Regions from separate parts of the Streptomyces sp. BR1 genome, predicted to be linked through region 1. Evidence: predicted binding sites of a transcription regulator. Region 1 holds the regulator's gene; the other holds the start of a gene.
What was found. Region 1 encodes HrcA, which represses chaperone genes, less so after heat shock. Its sites were predicted from a motif close to TTNGCACTCNGNNNNNCNGAGTGCNAA; they were not measured.

Region 1 (9,976 bases):
AGTCGGCCTCGCCCAGCGGCGTCTCGTACCAGGTGGCCTCGCCCGCCAGCTGGTGCCGGTAGACGTCGATGACCGCGGGGTCGGTGTGCGGGGGCTGCGGCATGAACAGGTTGACCCCGAAGGGGCGCCCGGTGAGCCGCCGCAGCTGCTTGATCTCCTGGTACATCCCGTCGGCCGTCTTGTACCCGGCGGCCAGGAATCCGAGCCCGCCGGCCTCGCAGACCGCGGCGGCGAGACCGGCGGCGGAGACGCCACCGGCCATGGGGGCCTGCACGATCGGATACCGGCAGAGATCGGTCAAAGCCATGCCCGCATCGTGCCACGGGTGCGCTCCGGTACCCGAATCCCCCCGTCCGGACGCGAAGGTCCGGGGGCGAGACCCCCGGACCGACAGCCGTCAGCGGCCGTTGAAGGCGTCCTTCAGACGGGAGAACAGGCCCTGCTGGCCCGGCTGACTGTGCTCACCCGGGGGACAACCCCCGGCCCCCCGGCCGTCAGCGGCCGTTGAACGCGTCCTTGAGCCGCGAGAACAGGCCCTGCTGCCCGGGCTGGAACTGCCCCATCGGGCGCTCCTCGCCGCGCAGCTTGGCGAGCTGGCGCAGCAGGTCCTCCTGCTGGGGGTCCATCTTGGTCGGCGTGGTGACCTCGACGTGGACGATCAGATCGCCCCGGCCGCCGCCGCGCAGATGCGTCACACCGCGTGCGTGCAGCGGGATGGACTGGCCGGACTGGGTGCCCGGGCGGATGTCCACCTCCTCCATGCCGTCAAGGGTCTGCAGCGGCACCTTGGTGCCGAGCGCCGCCGCCGTCATGGGGATGGTCACCGTGCAGTGCAGATCGTCGCCGCGCCGCTGGAAGACGTCGTGCGGCAGCTCGTGGATCTCCACATAGAGGTCGCCGGCGGGGCCGCCGCCGGGGCCGACCTCGCCCTCGCCCGCCAGCTGGATCCGGGTGCCGTTGTCCACACCGGCCGGGATCTTGACCGTGAGGGTGCGCCGCGAACGGATCCGGCCGTCGCCCGCGCACTCGGGGCACGGGGTCGGCACCACGGTGCCGAAGCCCTGGCACTGCGGGCACGGCCGCGAGGTCATGACCTGGCCGAGGAAGGACCGGGTGACCTGGGAGACCTCGCCGCGGCCGCGGCACATGTCACACGTCTGCGCCGAGGTGCCGGGAGCGGCGCCCTCGCCGGAGCAGGTCGTACAGACGACCGCCGTGTCGACCTGGATCTCCTTGGTGGTCCCGAAGGCCGCCTCGTTGAGGTCGATCTCCAGGCGGATCATGGCGTCCTGGCCCCGACGGGTCCGCGAGCGCGGGCCGCGCTGCGAGGCCGTACCGAAGAACGCGTCCATGATGTCCGAGAAGTTCCCGAAGCCGCCCGCGCCGAAGCCGCCCGCGCCACCGCCGCCGGAGGACGACAGGGGGTCGCCGCCGAGGTCGTAGACCTGCTTCTTCTGCGGGTCCGACAGCACCTCGTAAGCGGCGTTGATCTCCTTGAACCGCTCCTGGGTCTTGGGGTCGGGATTCACATCGGGGTGAAGTTCCCTCGCCAGTCTCCGGAACGCCTTCTTGATCTCGTCCTGCGATGCGTCGCGGCGTACGCCCAGTACGGCGTAGTAGTCCGTGGCCACTTACGACTCCGCCAGGATCTGTCCGACGTAACGTGCCACTGCGCGTACCGCTCCCATCGTTCCGGGGTAATCCATGCGGGTCGGTCCGACCACGCCGAGTTTTGCGACGGCTTCGCCGCCCGAACCGTAGCCGACCGAGACGACGGACGTGGAGTTCAGCCCTTCATGGGCGTTCTCATGCCCGATACGTACGGTCATGCCCGATTCCTTGGCCTCGCCGAGCAGTTTGAGGAGCACAACCTGCTCCTCAAGTGCCTCCAGCACCGGCCGAATGGTCAGGGGGAAATCATGTCCGAAGCGGGTCAGATTGGCGGTGCCGCCGATCATCAGCCGCTCCTCGGTCTCCTCGACCAGGGTTTCCAGCAAGGTGGACAGAACCGTCGAAACGGTTCCTCGGTCCTCCGGTTCGAAGGACTCCGGCATGTCCTGCACCAGCTGCGGTACGTCCGCGAAGCGCCGCCCCACGATCCGGCTGTTGAGCCGGGCCCGCAGATCCGCGAGCGAGGTCTCGCCGAACGGCGCCGGGCAGTCGACCAACCGCTGCTCGACCCGCCCGGTGTCCGTGATGAGCACCAGCATCAGTCTGGCGGGCGCGAGCGAGAGCAGTTCCACATGCCGCACGGTCGAGCGCGTCAGCGACGGGTACTGCACCACGGCGACCTGCCGGGTGAGCTGCGCGAGCAGCCGCACCGTGCGCGCCACCACGTCGTCGAGGTCGACGGCCCCGTCCAGGAAGTTCTGGATGGCCCGCCGCTCCGGCGACGTCATGGGCTTGACGCCCGCGAGCTTGTCGACGAACAGCCGGTAGCCCTTGTCCGTGGGGATGCGGCCCGCGCTGGTGTGAGGCTGGGCGATGAAGCCCTCCTCCTCCAGGACGGCCATGTCGTTGCGCACGGTCGCCGGCGAGACGCCGAGCGCGTGGCGCTCGGTCAGGGCCTTCGACCCCACCGGCTCCTCGGTCCCGACATAGTCCTGGACGATGGCGCGCAGCACTTCGAGTCTGCGTTCACTGAGCACCGCGCACACCTCCAGCTGTGGTCCCTGGCCGCTCTGCCTGGCACTCTGTGCGTTCGAGTGCCAGCATTCCCCCGGCCAGTGTACGGCCGACCGGTACACCCCTAGCAAGGGCGGCCACCGTTGCCGCTCGCGGCGCGGTCGGGCGACGCGTCCGGTGACCCGGGATACCGTCGCAGTCATGGGCATCGACACGACGGACATCCGCTGGGAGGAGTCCGGCTGGGAGCGCCTGGGCGACGGCGTGGGCCGCCGCCGGCTGCCCGGCTGGGACGCGACGGCCGGCCTGGTCGTCGGCGACCAGGCGGTACTGCTGTACGACACGGGGTCCACGCTGCGCGAGGGCGCCGAACTGCGCGCCCAGGCGCAGGCGCTCGCCGGGCGCCGCGTGACCCATATCGCGCTCAGCCATCCGCACTTCGATCATGTGCTCGGCACGGCCGCGTTCTCGGGCTGCGAGGTGTACGGGGCGGTGGGCATCGACCGGGTCCTGGACGGCGAGGCCATGAAGGCCGACGCCACCGCCCACGGGGTCCCCGTCGCGCAGGCCGCCGAGGCGGCCGACCTGCTGGTCTCGCCGCACCACTTCGTGAGCGGCGAGTGGACGCTGGACCTGGGCGGCCGCCAGGTCCTGCTTGCCAACGTGGGCCCGGGCCACTCCGGCCACGACCTCGCCCTGCTGATCCCCGGCTCCCCCGAGATCGTCTTCTGCGGCGACCTGGTCGAGGAGTCCGGCGAGCCGCAGGCGGGCCCGGACGCGGTCCGCACGCGCTGGCCGGCGGCGCTGGACCGGCTGCTTGAGCTGGGCGGGGAGGACGCGGTGTACGTGCCGGGGCACGGGGCGGTGGTGGACGCGGCGTTCGTACGCGCACAACGGGCAACGCTGGCAGCCCAATTCGGCGTGTCGTAATACGTCGTCGGATGGTGATCAGCCCGTATTCTCATCCGAATGCGCAGCTACAGCCCGGATCTGACCCCGCCCTGGAAGAAGCAGGCCCCGGCCCCCGAGGTCGCCGCCGAGCCCGATCTGGTGGTGGAGGAGGTGACGACCGGCTTCTGCGGGGCGGTGATCCGCTGCGAGGCGGGCACGGTGACGCTGGAGGACCGCTTCGGCAAGCACCGGGTGTTCCCGCTGGCGCCGCGCGGGTTCCTGCTGGAGGGCAAGGTGGTGACGCTGGTCCGCCCGTCGGCGGCGCCTGCTCGCCCGGCCCGTACGGCGTCGGGGTCGGTGGCCGTGCCCGGGGCGCGGGCGCGGGTGGCTCGGGCGGGGCGGATCTATGTCGAGGGCCGCCACGATGCCGAACTCGTCGAGAAGGTGTGGGGCGACGACCTGCGGATCGAGGGCGTCGTCGTCGAATACCTCTCCGGCATCGACGACCTCCCCGCGATCGTCGCGGACTTCGCCCCCGGCCCCGACGCGCGCCTCGGCGTCCTGGTCGACCACCTGGTCCCCGGCTCCAAGGAGTCCCGGATCGCGGCGGCGGTCACGGGCGAGCACGTCCTGGTGGCCGGGCATCCCTACATCGACGTCTGGGAGGCGGTGAAACCGGCGTCCGTGGGGATCGCGGGGTGGCCGGTGGTGCCGCGGGGTGTGGACTGGAAGACGGGGGTGTGCGCGGCGCTGGGGTGGCCACCGAATTCCGGGGCGGCGTGGCAGCGGATCCTGTCCGGCGTACGGACGTACAAGGACCTGGAGCCGGAGCTGCTGGGCCGGGTGGAGGAACTGATCGACTTCGTGACGGCGCCGTAGGACCACCGGTGGTTCCGCGCCCCTGGGAGGGCCCGAAGGGCCCATCAAGGGGCGCGGGGAACTGCGCGAACGGCCCCCACCGGCCCGCAGACGAACGACACCCGCCGGAGGCTTTCGGGAAGGGGTGGGGTGGGGTCAATCCACCAGGTCGCGGACCACCGCGTCCGCGAGCAACCGCCCCCGCAGCGTCAGCACCGCCCGCCCCTCGGCGTACGGACCCGGGTCGAGGAGGCCGTCCGACAGGGCGCGGCGCGACGCCGCGAGGCCCGTCGGGCGCAGCAGGGACAGCTCGCAGCCCGACAGAAGCCGCAGCTCCAGCAGGATGCGCTCCACCCGGCGGTCCTCGGCGGACAGGAGCTCACGCCCCGCCCCCGGCGTACGACCACCAGCCAGCGCCGACGCGTACGCCCCCGGATGCTTCACGTTCCACCACCGCACACCCCCCACATGACTGTGCGCCCCAGGACCCGCCCCCCACCAGTCCGCCCCCCGCCAGTACAGCTCGTTGTGCAGGCAACGGCCCGCCTCGGACGTGGCCCAGTTCGACACCTCATACCAGGAGTAGCCCGCCTCCGCCAGCACCGAGTCCGCGATCAGATACCGGTCCGCGTGGACGTCGTCGTCGGTCATCGGCACCTCGCCCCGCCGGATCCGCCGCGCCAGCTGCGTACCCTCCTCGACGATCAGCGCGTACGCCGAGATGTGGTCCGGGCCCGCCCCCACCGCCGCCGCCAGCGACGCGCGCCAGTCGTCGTCCGACTCCCCCGGCGTCCCGTAGATCAGGTCCAGGTTGACGTGGTCGAACCCCGCCGCCCGCGCCTCGGCGACACACGCCTCGGGCCGCCCGGGCGTATGCGTACGGTCGAGGATCTTCAGTACGTGCTGCTTCGCGCTCTGCATCCCGAAGGACACCCGGTTGAAGCCCCCGGCCCGCAGCTCCTCCAGATACGCCCGGTCCACCGACTCGGGGTTCGCCTCCGTCGTCACCTCGGCGTCGTCCGCGAGCCCGAACTCGTCCCGTACCGCCGCCAGCATCCGTACGAGATCACCGGCCGCGAGCAGCGTCGGGGTACCGCCGCCGACGAACACCGTACGGACCGGACGGTCGTCGTCGCCCAGCACCTTGCGGGCGAGGCGGATCTCGTCGATCAGGGTCGAGGCGTAGTTGTCCCGGGAGGCGAGCACGCCGCCGGAACCGCGCAGCTCGGTGGCGGTGTAGGTGTTGAAGTCGCAGTAGCCGCAGCGCGTGGCGCAGTACGGAACGTGCAGGTAGAAGCCGAGCGGCCGCTCCCCCGCGCCCTCAAGGGCGGATCCGGGCAGCGCCCCGTCCTCGGGCATGGGCTCACCATCGGGCAGTACGGAAGGCATGACCCCATTGTCCGCCACCGGCGGGCAACCCCGGTCCGCGCGCCCGAGCGCCCCCCCGAGCCCCACTCCGCGCCCGCGCACTCAGCGCGCCTGCAGCACCAGCAGCGCCAGGTCGTCCTCCGGCGGCTTCGCGCCGAACGCGTACACCGCTCGCTTGATCCGTTCCGCGATCCCCGACGCCGTCAGCCCGGCGCACTGGGCGAGTGTCGTCGCCAGGCCGTCCTCGTCGTCGAACATGCGCGAGCCGGAGCGCCGCTCGGTCACCCCGTCCGTGACGCACAGCAGGCTGTCGCCGGGCATCAGCCGGAAGCTCTCGCTCTCGTACGCGGCCCCCTCGACCACGCCGATCAGCACCTGCGGCACCGCCGCCGCCCGCACCGTGCCCTCGGGGTTGAGGAGCAGCGGCAGCGGGTGGCCCGCGCTGGCCAGGGTGCAGCGGGCGCCGCCGCCCTGGTCCTCGGGGACCGGCACCAGCTCCCCGTACAGGAGGGAGAGGAATCGGGCCTGGGGCCCCTCGGGCATCTCGCGGCCGCCCGCCGTCGCCACCATCCGGGCGGCCGCCTCCGCCGCCTCGACGCCGTCGTCGACGAGCAGCTTGTTGAGGCGGTCGAGCACGTCGTGCACCGCGTACCCCTCGCGCGCGAGCAGGCGCAGCCAGGGACGGACGAGGCCGGTGACGACCGCCGCTTCCGGGCCGCTGCCCTGGACGTCGCCGAGCGCGAAGCACCAGCGGCCGTCGGCGCCCGGGAACAGGTCGTAGAAGTCACCCCCGGCCACCCCTTCCCCGCTCGGCTGGTACACCAGCGCGCTGTCGACCCCCGGGATCTCCGCCACGCCTGCGGGCAGCAGTCCGCGCTGGAGCACCCGGCTGATGGTGACCTGCCGGGTGTACTGGCGCGCGGCGCCGATCGCGAGCGCCACCCGGCGTACGAAGTCCTCGACCAGACCGGTGACTTCGTCCGGGATGCGCATCAGACCGCCCCGGCCGAGCATGAGCACGCCGACCGACCGGCCGCCCGCCACCATCCGGTAGGCCAGCGCCGCCCCGTCGTCCTCGTCCGGGCACGGCCAGGGCATCGGCACCGGTCCGCCGCGCGCCGACTCGGGCAGCCGGGGCGGCTCCTTCTCCAGGGCCGCCCGCAGCTCCTCGATGCCGGACTCGCGGGCGTGCCAGACCCGGGCGAGCCGGGGCGAGCCCAGCGGGCCGCCCGCCTCCGGGTCGAGCCAGATCGCGCACCAGTCGGCGAGCCGGGGCACCAGGAGCTGTCCGGCGAGCGCCGCGATCATGTCCTCGTCGAACTGGCCCGCCAGCAGGTCGGAGGCCTCGGCGAGGAAGGACAGCGCGCCCCGGTTGACCCAGTCCCGGTCGTGCTCGGACGAGGTGCGCCGGGGCGCGTTGGTGAGTATCTCGGCGGCCCGCAGCCCGCGTTGGAGCCGCGCGTCGGACCCGGGGTCGTAGTGCCCGTCCCCGTCGCTCCCGTCGCCCTCGCCGTCCCCCACGAGTTCGAGGCGGGCCCATACGGTCTTCAGGCCCGTGCGGTACGTGATGCCCCAGGCCTCCGAGAGCGCCGCCACCAGGTGCAGTCCCCGGCCGTACTCGGGCGCGCCCGGCTCGCGCGGGGCACGCGGTTCGTTGCGTACGGCTCTGGAGGGATGGTGGTCGGAGACCTCCAGGACCACCGCGCCCGGGTCGCCGCCGGTCGGCGCTTCCAGGCGGCAGACCAGCTCGACCGTGGTTCCGGCGTGCACCACCGCGTTGGTGACGAGCTCGTTGACCAGTATGGCGGCGTCGTCCGCGAGCCGGTCGCCGAGCCGGGTCGCGCCGGGCAGCCCCTGGTCCGTCCAGTCGGCGAGCGCGGCCCGCACGAAGCGGCGGGCGGCGGACGGGGCGAGCGGGTTGCCGGGCAGGCTGGTGCGGGCGCAGGACCTGGCGCCGTACTCCGTCGCGTCGGGCGGAGCGGGCGAGTTCAGTAGGCGGTTCACGCTCTCCCGCTGCGTTGGAATGGACCCCACGGTGCGGCTCCTGACCGGTTCTCACAATGCGCCGCTCATGACACCGACAGAGTGACAGACTGAGCGTGCCCATAAGCGCCGAGTCACCGAAGTGGGCCGAGATGAACCATGACAGTGCCGTGCCTCCTGATGAGGGCGACTGGATCCGCGCACTGGAGCTGCGCCCGCTGCTGGCCGCGATGACCGCCCTGCGCGACGGCGACTTCCGCGTGCGGCTCCAGGAGACCCACGAGGGAATACCCGCGGAGCTCAACGCGATCTTCAATCAAATCGCCGTCCGCAACCAGCACTTCACGGACGAGCTGGCCCGCGTACGCCGTGAGGTCGTCCGGCACGGGCGCCTGGACGAGCGTCTGGCGGCCAGCCCCGGGCAGGGCACCTGGACGGCCGGGGTGGCGAGCGCCAACTCGCTGATCGACGCCCTGGTCGTCCCGGCGGCGAACGCGACGCGCGTCCTGGACGCGGTGGCGGGCGGTGATCTGACCCAGCGGGTCGATCTGCACGACGGCAACCGGCAGTTGCGCGGCGATCTGCGCAGACTCGGCCGGGCCGTCAACAAGATGGTCGACCAGCTCTCGCTGTTCACCGGCGAGGTGACCCGGGTCGCCCGCGAGGTCGGCACCGAGGGGCGGCTCGGCGGGCGCGCCAAGGTGCAGGGCCTGAGCGGCAGTTGGCGTGACGTCACCGAGGCCGTCAACACCATGGCCGCGCGGCTCACCGCCCAGGTCCGCGACATCGCGGCGGTGACCACGGCGGTGGCGCGCGGCGACCTCACCCGTACGGTGACGGTCGAGGCGACCGGGGAGCTCCTTGAGCTGAAGCTCACGGTCAACACGATGGTCGACCAGCTCTCCGCCTTCGCCGACGAAGTCACCCGCGTCGCCCGCGAAGTCGGCACCGAAGGACGGCTCGGCGGCCGCGCCCAGGTCAGAGGCGTATCCGGAGTCTGGAAGGACCTCACCGACAACGTCAACTTCATGGCGTCCAACCTGACCTCGCAGGTCCGCAACATCGCCCAGGTGACGACGGCCGTCGCCAACGGCGACCTCTCGCAGAAGATCACGGTGGACGCGCAGGGCGAGATCCTGGAGCTGAAGTCGACGATCAACACGATGGTCGACCAGCTCTCCGCCTTCGCCGACGAAGTCACCCGCGTCGCCCGCGAAGTCGGCACCGAAGGAAACCTCGGCGGCCGCGCGCAGGTCAGAGGCGTCTCCGGGGTCTGGAAGGACCTCACCGAGAACGTCAACTTCATGGCGGACAACCTGACCTCGCAGGTACGCAACATCGCGCTCGTCTCGACCGCCGTCGCCCAGGGCGACCTCGGCAAGAAGATCACGGTCGAGGCGAAGGGCGAGATCCTGGGCCTGAAGTCGACGATCAACACGATGGTCGACCAGCTCTCCGCCTTCGCCGACGAAGTCACCCGCGTCGCCCGCGAAGTCGGCACCGAGGGAAACCTCGGCGGTCAGGCGCAGGTCAGGGGCGTCTCCGGGGTCTGGAAGGACCTCACCGACAACGTCAACTTCATGGCGTCCAACCTCACTTCACAGGTACGCAACATCGCCCAGGTGACGACCGCCGTCGCCAACGGCGACCTCTCCAAGAAGATCACGGTCGACGCGCGCGGCGAGATCCTGGAGCTCAAGGACACCGTCAACACGATGGTGGAGCAGCTGCGCGCCTTCGCCGACGAGGTGACCAGGGTCGCCCGCGAGGTCGGCACCGACGGCCGCCTCGGCGGGCGCGCGCAGGTCCTCGGCGTCTCCGGCGTCTGGAAGGCCCTCACCGACAACGTCAACTACATGGCGGACAACCTGACTTCCCAGGTCCGCAACATCGCCCAGGTGGCGACCGCGGTGGCCCAGGGCGATCTGTCGAAGAAGATCGACGTGGACGCGCGCGGCGAGATCCTGGAGCTCAAGACCACCATCAACACCATGGTCGACACGCTCTCCTCGTTCTCCTCCGAGGTCACCCGCGTCGCCCGCGAGGTCGGCTCCGAGGGCCAGCTGGGCGGCCAGGCCCGCGTCGAGGGCGTGTACGGGACATGGAAGCGCCTGACGACCAACGTCAACGAGCTCGCCCTGAACCTCACCACCCAGGTCCGCGCGATCGCCGAGGTGGCCTCGGCCGTGGCGCAGGGCGACATGTCCCGCTCGATCACCGTGGAGACGCGCGGCGAGGTCTCCGAGCTGAA
Region 2 (9,976 bases), 960 kb from region 1:
CTGTGCTGGGTTGCTCGCGCAGTTCCCCGCGCCCCTTGATGGGCCCTTCGGGCCCTCTTAGGGGCGCGGGGAACTGCGCGACCAGCCCCCACCGGCTCGCAGACGACCGACACCCGCCGGAGGCTTTCGGGAAGGGGCGGGGTGGGGGAAATTCAGCGCGGCGCGGCGGAACGCAGCGCCTCCACCTGGTCCAGGAACCACCGCTGCGGCGGCAACGCGGTGGCCGCGGCGGCCAGTCGCTTGGTGCGGGCCGCACGTTCCTCCCCCGCCATGGACAACGCCTCGTGCAGCGCAGAAGCCGTCGCGGACACGTCGTACGGGTTCACCATCAGCGCGTCGGCCTCCAGCTCCTCCGCCGCCCCCGCCTCCCGCGACAGCACCAGCACGCACCCCTCGTCGGACACCACCGGCACCTCCTTGGCGACCAGGTTCATCCCGTCCCGGATGGGATTCACCAGCGCCACATCCGCCAGCCGATACGCCGCCAGCGACCGCGCGAAGTCGTCCTTGACATGGAGCACGACCGGGGTCCAACTCGGCGTTCCGTACGTCGAGTTGATCGAGTCGGCCACTCGGCCGACCTCCGCCGTGTACTCCCGGTACACCCCCAGATCCTGCCGCGACGGATACGCGAAGGCGACATGCACCACCCGCTCCCGCCACTCCGCCCGCTCCTCAAGCAGCTGCCGATACGCCAGCAGCCCTCGCACGATGTTCTTCGACAGCTCGGTGCGGTCGACCCGCACGATGGCACGGCGACCCGCGCCGATCTCCGCCCGCAGCGCCGCCATCCGCGACTCCACGTCCGGCTCATGGGCGCGCCGCCGCAGGAAGTCGGCGTCCGCGCCCAGTGCGTGCACCCCGATCCGGGTGGAGCCGGTTCCGCCCAGCACATCCGTACAGCAGCGCGTGAACGCGTCCGCCCAGCGGTGGGTGAGGAAGCCGAGCCGGTCCGCGCCGAGCATCCCGCGCAGCAACTGCTCGGCCACGTCGTCCGGCAGCATCCGGAAGTACTCCACCGGCGCCCACGGCGTATGCGAGAAGTGCCCGATCCGCAGATCGGGGCGGAGTTCGCGGAGCATCCCGGGGACCAGGGCGAGGTGGTAGTCCTGGACCAGCACCGCCGCCCCGTCGGCCGCCGCCTCCGCCAGCGCCTCCGCGAACGCCCGGTTGTACGTCTCGTACGCCCCCCACTGACGCCGGAACTCCGCGTCGAAGACCGGCTCCAGAGGCGTCTGGTACAGCATGTGGTGGACGAACCACAGCACCGAGTTCGCGATCCCGTTGTACGCGTCCGCGTGCACGGAGGCGTCGATGTCCAGCATCCGCACACCCGGCTCGGCCACCCCGCGCCGTACGGCCTCCCGGTCGCCGTCGCCGAGCGCCGAGCACACCCACAGCGAGTCCGCGTCCTGGCCGATCGCGGAGAGGCCCGAGACCATTCCGCCGCCGCCGCGCCGGGACGTGAGCGTCCCGTCGTCGCCGAGGGCGTAGGAGACCGGGCCGCGGTTGGACGCGACGAGGACCTGGGCAGCGCGCGCGGAGACCATGGACACGAACCTAGCCCGAAGCGGAATGCCTCAAACGTACGAACGGCGGCACCGACTCCTGATGGACACGCCGGCTTACGCCGCCCGATGCACCGCGTACTCCGAGATTTCCCTCATCGGCGGCCGCTCCTCGGTGTCCACCGGGTACGTGCGCGGCACGAATCCGTCCTCGCCGCGCTCGAACTGGGTCAGCGACGGGCGGACCAAGTGGGCGCGGGAGAGCCGGAGTTGGGCCGTGCGGTAGATCGCGGCCGCCATCCGGCCGAGCGCCTGGCCGTCCTGATGGCGGTGCTTTCGTACGCCCACGTCGACCTGGGCCAGCGCGTCCAGGCCCACCGTGTGCAGCGCGTCGACGAGCAGCCCCAGCTCCACTCCGTAACCGACCGGGAACGGCAGCCGCTCAAGCAGCGAGCGCCGGGCCGCGTACTCGCCGCCGAGCGGCTGGACGAAACCGGCGAGCTGAGGCCAGTGCAGGTTCAGCAGCGGGCGGGCCACCAGCTCGGTCACCCGGCCGCCCTGACCTGCGGCGGAGCCCAGCGGGCGGTCGTACATCGCCTTGACGAAGTCCACGTCCGGGTCGGTCAGGAGCGGGCCGACGATCCCGGACACGAAGCCCGCGTCGAACTCCTTCAGGTCCGCGTCGACGAAGCAGACGAGGTCACCGGTGGTGACCAGGAGCGAGCGCCACAGGACCTCGCCCTTGCCGGGCAGTGCCGGGATGCGGGGCAGGATCGCGTCCCGGTGCACGACCCGGGCACCGGCGGCCGCGGCGACCTCGGCCGTACGGTCGGTGGAGCCGGAGTCGATCACCACCAGCTCGTCGACCAGGGAGACGTCCTCGGTCATCAGCTCGCGCCGGATCGCGGCGACGATCTCGCCGACCGTGGCCTCCTCGTCGAGCGCGGGCAGCACCACGCTGACCGTGGTGCCGCTGCGGCGCTTGGCGGCCATGATCCGGTCCAGCGGCCGGTCGGCCGCGGACCAGGAACGCCTGCTCAGCCAGCGCTCCACCTCTTCCAACACGAGCCGGAGCCTCCTTGTGCGGTGTTTTTGTGATCCATCTCGCGGTTCGGACGACTGTCTCAACCGTCCATGCCTTCGGTTACAGTCTTGAACAACGCGGATGACCGTCGCATGTCGGGGTCGTCGCGCGAACAAATGCCCGGGTCCTGGACCCGGTGCCACAGCGCTCATCCAGAGGGACTGAGGGAACGGCCCGTTGAAGTCCCGGCAACCCTCCTGCCGACCGCGAGGTCACGGTGGGGAAGGTGCCAATTCCGTCTCATGGCGAAATGCGCCATGGGGAAGATGAGGAGAAAGGGCCTCGCCATCATGGCTGTGCACACTGTCGACACCGTCGCAAACGCCTCCAGCACCGTGAACCTCGGACCCGCCGTCGCGCTTTCCTGCCGGGAATGCGGCGAGCGCTTCGACCTCGGCCCCATCTTCGCCTGCGCCCTGTGTTTCGGGCCGCTCGAAGTCGCGTACGAACTTCCGACGGGTGACCCCGAGGCGCTCCGCGCGCAGATCGAAGCGGGCCCCGACAACATCTGGCGCTATGCGCCGCTGCTGCCCGTTCCGGCCAATGTGGCTGAAAAGCCCAACCTGAATCCCGGCTTCACCAAGCTCGTCAAGGCCGACAATCTCGCCCGCGAGCTCGGCGTCACCGGCGGCCTTTACGTGAAGGACGACTCCGGCAACCCGACGCACTCCTTCAAGGACCGCGTCGTCGCCATCGCCGTCGAGGCCGCCCGCGCGTTCGGCTTCACCACGCTCTCCTGCTCCTCCACCGGCAACCTCGCGGGCGCGGTCGGCGCGGCCGCCGCCCGGGCCGGCTTCCGCTCCTGCGTCTTCATCCCGCACGACCTGGAGCAGGGCAAGGTCGTCATGGCCGCGGTGTACGGCGGCGAGCTGGTCGGCATCGAGGGCAACTACGACGACGTCAACCGCTTCTGCTCCGAGCTCATCGGCGATCCGCTGGGCGAGGGCTGGGGCTTCGTCAACGTCAACCTGCGGCCGTACTACGGCGAGGGCTCCAAGACCCTCGCGTACGAGATCTGCGAGCAGCTCGGCTGGCGGCTGCCCGACCAGATCGTCATCCCGATCGCCTCCGGCTCGCAGCTGACGAAGATCGACAAGGGTCTCCAGGAGCTGATCAAGCTGGGCCTGGTCGAGGACAAGCCGTACAAGATCTTCGGCGCCCAGGCGGAGGGCTGCTCGCCGGTCTCCACCGCCTTCAAGGCGGGCCACGACGTCGTACGGCCGCAGAAGCCGAACACCATCGCCAAGTCCCTGGCCATCGGCAACCCGGCGGACGGCCCGTACGTCCTGGACATCGCCCGGCGCACCGGCGGCGCGGTGGAGGACGTGAACGACGAGCAGGTCGTCGACGCGATCAAGCTGCTCGCCCGGACCGAGGGCATCTTCGCCGAGACGGCGGGCGGCGTGACGGTCGGTGTCACCCGCAAGCTCATCGAAAGCGGGCTGCTCGACCCGGCGCTCACTACTGTCGTCCTCAACACGGGGGACGGCCTCAAGACCCTGGACGCCGTGGCCCCGACGACCGGCCCGACCGCGACGATCCGCCCGAGCCTGGACGCGTTCCGCGACGCGGGCCTCGCCCACTGACCCACCGGCCACGGAAAGGCAGCACACCATGAGCGTCAACGTCCGCATCCCCACCATTCTCCGCACGTACACCGACGGCAGGGCCGAGGTGGCCGCCGAGGGCGCGACCCTCGCCGAGGTCATCGCGGACCTGGAGAAGAACCACACCGGGATCGCCGCGCGCGTCCTGGACGACCAGGGCAAGCTGCGCCGCTTCGTCAACGTGTACGTGAACGACGACGACGTCCGGTTCGAGCAGGGCCTGGAGACGGCCACGCCGGACGGCGCCGGCGTCTCGATCATTCCGGCCGTCGCCGGAGGCTGACCGTCAAGCACAGTGCCGGAGGCTGCTGAGCCAGCTGAACCGAGGGCGAATCACTCGCCGTCGCAGCACGCAGAGTTACCTGAATTGCCCCCTCCGCAAGCTAAGCGGAGGGGGCAATTCAGTGTGGTTGAGCGCGGTACAGTGGGGAAGTCCCCTTCGTTGTGCGTGCCACGTGCATATGAGAACGCGACGAACCGGCGTCGAGAAGCAGTCAAAGTGTTCGAGCAAATTGCTCCTTAAGTGCGCTTTGCCCGGCCCGACTTGCCCCGGAATGCTGGAATACACGGCATTCCGCTCCTCACCCCTGCCCGGAATTCTCGTCCGATTGACCTGTTGCAGAGGGCAGTTGGGCAGATACATTCAGCCGCGGTCGACGCGTTCCGGCGCACACCCTCTCCTGTCGGAGGGTGCAGGTCTGACCCGGGTCCGCGAAGTGTGGTCCCGTGCAAGGGCCAGTAATAGGGGAGTTAGGCATGGCTCAGGGCACCGTCAAGTGGTTCAACGCGGAGAAGGGGTACGGCTTCATCGCGGTCGACGGTGGTGCGGATGTTTTCGTCCACTACAGCGCGATCCAGATGGACGGCTACCGCACCCTTGAAGAAGGTCAGCGAGTCGAGTTCGAGATCTCGCAGGGCCAGAAGGGTCCGCAGGCGGACATGGTCAAGCTCGCCGTCTGATCTCGGCGCGATCGGCCACCGACGCACTCACGCCGTGGGGCCCGCATCCTCTGTAAATGGATGCGGGCCCCACGTGCGTGTCCGAGCGCCGGAGCGCGCGCCGGAGCCCGTCCCCGACCGGGGGACTGTGCTGGGACGGCCTTGCACTCTCCTGGGTCGAGTGCTAATCATTGGCGTTAGCACTCTCCTGGTGAGAGTGACAGAAGGACTGGGTCGGCGAGGCCCGCAGGCCGGGTGGGGCAAGGAACCACACGGGCAGGCAGGCCGTCCGTCGCGGGCGCCCACACAGTCCCTTGCCATCCACCCCAGTCCGGGAGGACCACTTCACATGGCCAAGATCATCGCGTTCGACGAGGAGGCCCGGCGCGGCCTGGAGCGCGGCATGAACCAGCTCGCCGACGCCGTCAAGGTCACCCTTGGCCCCAAGGGTCGCAACGTCGTCCTTGAGAAGAAGTGGGGCGCCCCCACGATCACCAACGATGGTGTGTCCATCGCCAAGGAGATCGAGCTGGAGGACCCGTACGAGAAGATCGGCGCCGAGCTGGTCAAGGAAGTCGCGAAGAAGACCGACGACGTCGCCGGTGACGGCACGACGACCGCGACCGTCCTGGCCCAGGCGCTGGTCCGCGAGGGCCTGCGCAACGTCGCCGCCGGTGCCAACCCGATGGCCCTGAAGCGCGGCATCGAGAAGGCCGTCGAGGCCGTCTCGGGCGCCCTGCTGGAGCAGGCGAAGGATGTCGAGACCAAGGAGCAGATCGCTTCGACGGCCTCCATCTCCGCCGCCGACACCCAGATCGGCGAGCTCATCGCCGAGGCCATGGACAAGGTCGGCAAGGAAGGCGTCATCACCGTCGAGGAGTCCCAGACCTTCGGTCTGGAGCTTGAGCTCACCGAGGGCATGCGCTTCGACAAGGGCTACATCTCGGCGTACTTCGCGACCGACATGGAGCGCATGGAAGCCGCGCTCGACGACCCGTACATCCTGATCGTCAACTCGAAGATCGGCTCGGTCAAGGACCTGCTGCCGCTCCTCGAGAAGGTCATGCAGTCGGGCAAGCCGCTCCTGATCATCGCCGAGGACGTCGAGGGCGAGGCCCTGTCGACCCTGGTCGTGAACAAGATCCGCGGCACCTTCAAGTCCGTCGCCGTCAAGGCCCCGGGCTTCGGCGACCGCCGCAAGGCGATGCTGAACGACATCGCCATCCTCACCGGCGGCACGGTCATCTCCGAGGAGGTCGGCCTCAAGCTGGAGAACGCGGGCCTGGACCTGCTGGGCCGCGCCCGCAAGGTCGTCATCACCAAGGACGAGACCACCATCGTCGACGGTGCCGGTGACAGCGAGCAGGTCGCCGGTCGCGTGAACCAGATCCGCGCCGAGATCGAGAACTCGGACTCGGACTACGACCGCGAGAAGCTGCAGGAGCGCCTGGCGAAGCTCGCCGGCGGTGTCGCGGTCATCAAGGCCGGTGCCGCCACCGAGGTCGAGCTCAAGGAGCGCAAGCACCGCATCGAGGACGCCGTTCGCAACGCGAAGGCGGCCGTCGAGGAGGGCATCGTCGCCGGCGGTGGCGTGGCCCTGCTGCAGGCCTCCTCGGTCTTCGAGAAGCTGGAGCTGTCGGGTGACGAGGCGACCGGCGCCAACGCCGTGAAGCTCGCCCTGGAGGCCCCGCTGAAGCAGATCGCCGTCAACGGTGGTCTTGAGGGCGGCGTCGTCGTCGAGAAGGTGCGCAACCTGGCCGTCGGCCACGGTCTGAACGCCGCGACCGGCGAGTACGTCGACATGATCGCCGAGGGCATCATCGACCCGGCGAAGGTCACGCGCTCCGCGCTGCAGAACGCCGCGTCGATCGCCGCGCTGTTCCTGACCACCGAGGCCGTCATCGCCGACAAGCCGGAGAAGGCCGCCGCGGCCGCTCCGGGCGGCATGCCGGGCGGTGACATGGACTTCTGATCCTTCTCGAAGGATCGGCAGCCCGGTTACGTACGGAGGGCGGCACCCCACGCCGGGGGTGCCGCCCTCCGGCGTGTCAGCAGGTTCCGTCGGTGACGCGCGTCCTGAGCACCGCCTGGCCGTTGCCCAGCGGGGTGACGGTGAGATGCATGCAGAACGCCGCGTCCGTGCCGGGGCCGGTGATGTCGTACGCCGACGGGTCCTTGCCGTGGCCGCGCAGGACGACGGGGTCGGTGAACCACTGGGCCGCGTCGGTGTTGTTCATGGCGTCCTCGATCGTCCGCGCGTAGTCGTTGCCGGAGAACGCCTCCGACGGATCGATGTTGCGCTGGGTCGACCCGTCCAGGTCGTGTGCCGCTTGATGGACCGCGTCCCGCAGTTCGCCGCTGCTCCAGTGGGTCTGGTCGTTCACGACGTAGATGCCGACGCCGACGACGACCAGGGTGAGGACGATGAGCGCGAGGCCCACGGGGTTGGCGGGGTTGTAGGCGAAACGGCCGTTGATGCGGGTGAAGACGGGTTCGGGTTCGCGGTCGGACGTGGTCATGACGAGATCGTAAGGCGACCGCCACGCACGAGAGTTGCCGCCCCGGTTACGTCAGCGCCGCCCGCAGATGCCCGTCCGCCCGCTCAAGGCGCCGCGTCGCCGTCGCCGCGTCCACGTCCGCCAGCAGCATCAGGATCGCGGTCTTCACCTCGCCGTCGGCGGCCACCAGGGCCGACTCGATGGCGTCGTCGCCCGCCTCCGTGGCCAGCGCGACGATACGGCGGGAGCGGGCGCGCAGCTTCTCGTTGGAGGCGCGTACGTCGACCATGAGGTTCCCGTACGTCTTGCCGAGGCGGATCATCGTGATCGTCGAGATCATGTTGAGGACGAGCTTCTGGGCGGTGCCGGCCTTCAGGCGGGTGGAGCCGGTGAGCAGCTCCGGGCCGACCACGACCTCGATGCCGTGCTCGGCGGCGGCCGCGAGCGCGCTGTCCGCGTTGCAGGAGAGCCCGATGGTCAGGGCGCCCAGCGCCCGCGCGTGCTGGACCGCGCCGACGGCGTACGGGGTGCGGCCCGAGGCGGAGATCCCGACTACGGTGTCGTCGACGTCGAGCCCGAGCCCGTCCAGGTCGGCCGCCGCCAACTCCCTTGAGTCCTCGGCCCCTTCGACCGCCTCGACCATCGCGGACGGGCCGCCCGCGATGAGCCCGACGACCCGCGAGGGGTCGGTGGCGAACGTCGGCGGGCACTCGCTGGCGTCCAGGACGCCGAGCCGCCCGGCGGTGCCCGCGCCCGCGTACACCAGGCGCCCGCCGCGCGCCATCCGCTCGGCGGTGGCGTCGATCGCGACGGCGATGCGCGGAAGCTGGGATGCGACGGCGGCCGGGACGCTCGCGTCCTCGCCGTTCATGATGCGGGCGATCTCGGCGGTCGGCAGCCGGTCGATGTCGGCGAGCTCGGGCCGGAACGCCTCGGTGGTCAGCTGGGCCAGCTGGGCGCGGAGGTCCCCGTACGCGGAAGTCATGGAAGTGCGCTCTCTCCGTACGTGTGCGAGGGCACCCGGGGTCAGCGGGTGCGCGGGCCGTGGCGGTGGGCGAGTGCTTCGTACGACGCGGCGAGGGCCGGGGCCGCCGTCTCGTACGTACGCTGGGCGATGCCGATGAACAGGCAGTCCACGACGAGGAGTTGACTCGTCCGGGACGACATCGCGGCCGGGCGCAGCTCGCTCTCGCGGGCGGTCGAGGTGGTCAGTATGTGGTCGGCGTACTGGGAGACAGGGCCGTCCGGGCGGCCGGTGATGGCGACGGTGGTGGCGCCCCGGTCGAAGGCGACGCGCAGCGGCTCGATGACGTCGCCGGTGGAGCCGGAGTGGGTGATGGCGACGGCGGCGTCGCCGGATCTGAGCTGCACGGCGTTGGTGACCGCGAGGTGCGGGTCGGTGTGGGCGTGCGCGATGAGCCCGATCCTGAGCAGCTTCTGGGCGAGGTCCTGGCCGACGAGCGAGGAGGCGCCGACGCCGTAGATGTCTACGCGGCGGGCCTGCGCGAGGGCGGCGACGGCCGCGCCGAGCTGAACGGTGTCGAGGGCGGCGGCGGTGTCGGCGAGGGTCTGCTGCTCGTCGTAGGCGAGCTTGGCGACGACGTCGGCGATCGGGTCGTCGACCGCGATGTCGGCGGTGACGGCCGGGGCCCGCCCCGACTGCTGCTGGGCCGCGAGCCCGGCGAGCGCGAGCCGCAGATCGCGGTAGCCGGGGTAGCCGAGCAGGCGGGCGGTGCGGACGACGGTGGCCTCGCTGGTCCCGGTGAGCTCGGCGAGCCCGGTGACCGTGAGCGCGGCGCACCCGGCCGGATCCTGCGCGACGGCCTCGGCGACGCGCTGCATCGAGCGGGTCATGGAGGGCGCGAGGGTGCGCACCTTGGCCGCGAGGGCGGCGGGCGCGGGAGGTGCGGTGCCGCCGGTGAAAATTTCCTTCACGTCATCGGTCACCCCTGGAAGGTATTTTCGCGCGGGGGCCGGGTCAAGGGTGCGGGCAGCGGGCCGACCGGGGCGGGGGTTCTCACTGGGGCCATCGGGGTGACAATGAGGGAATGGACGACGTCGACCCCCTGGAGCAGTCCCTGCACGCCGCACGCGCTCTCGTGCTGGCGGATCTGGCCGCGCGCGACGTGGCCCAGGCCGATGTGGTCTCGCTGGTCGAGGACGCGGTGACGCACCGCCGGTGGTGGGTGGAGCAGTGGCCGGACGGCGCGGAGTTCGTGGCCGGTCTGGTCGCCCAGGACGTGCAGGACGCGCTCCTGGAGAAGTACGGACGCTGGCCCATCTGCCCGGTCTGCGACGCCGGGGACCCGCACGCGCTGGACGTGGAGCCGGAGCTCGGCC

Region 2: the regulator HrcA is predicted to act here: its motif matches at 5,300-5,326, upstream of groL (chaperonin GroEL).

The regions. Positions count from the first base shown of each region.
Region 1 is NZ_CM126252.1:4,888,632-4,898,607, reverse strand. It holds gene ACT1U9_RS21215 (nitronate monooxygenase) at 1-307, opposite strand, end outside; gene dnaJ (molecular chaperone DnaJ) at 495-1,631, opposite strand; gene hrcA (heat-inducible transcriptional repressor HrcA) at 1,632-2,648, opposite strand; gene ACT1U9_RS21200 (MBL fold metallo-hydrolase) at 2,827-3,555, shown strand; gene ACT1U9_RS21195 (DUF3097 domain-containing protein) at 3,595-4,395, shown strand; gene hemW (radical SAM family heme chaperone HemW) at 4,531-5,763, opposite strand; gene ACT1U9_RS21185 (SpoIIE family protein phosphatase) at 5,845-7,776, opposite strand; gene ACT1U9_RS21180 (HAMP domain-containing protein) at 7,956-9,976, shown strand, end outside.
Region 2 is NZ_CM126252.1:3,929,536-3,939,511, forward strand. It holds gene ACT1U9_RS17235 (alpha,alpha-trehalose-phosphate synthase (UDP-forming)) at 153-1,550, opposite strand; gene ACT1U9_RS17240 (glucosyl-3-phosphoglycerate synthase) at 1,626-2,573, opposite strand; SAM riboswitch class I at 2,738-2,865, shown strand; gene thrC (threonine synthase) at 2,883-4,178, shown strand; gene ACT1U9_RS17250 (MoaD/ThiS family protein) at 4,207-4,482, shown strand; gene ACT1U9_RS17255 (cold-shock protein) at 4,956-5,159, shown strand; gene groL (chaperonin GroEL) at 5,488-7,110, shown strand; gene ACT1U9_RS17265 (hypothetical protein) at 7,187-7,657, opposite strand; gene murQ (N-acetylmuramic acid 6-phosphate etherase) at 7,704-8,621, opposite strand; gene ACT1U9_RS17275 (MurR/RpiR family transcriptional regulator) at 8,663-9,583, opposite strand; gene ACT1U9_RS17280 (hypothetical protein) at 9,685-9,976, shown strand, end outside.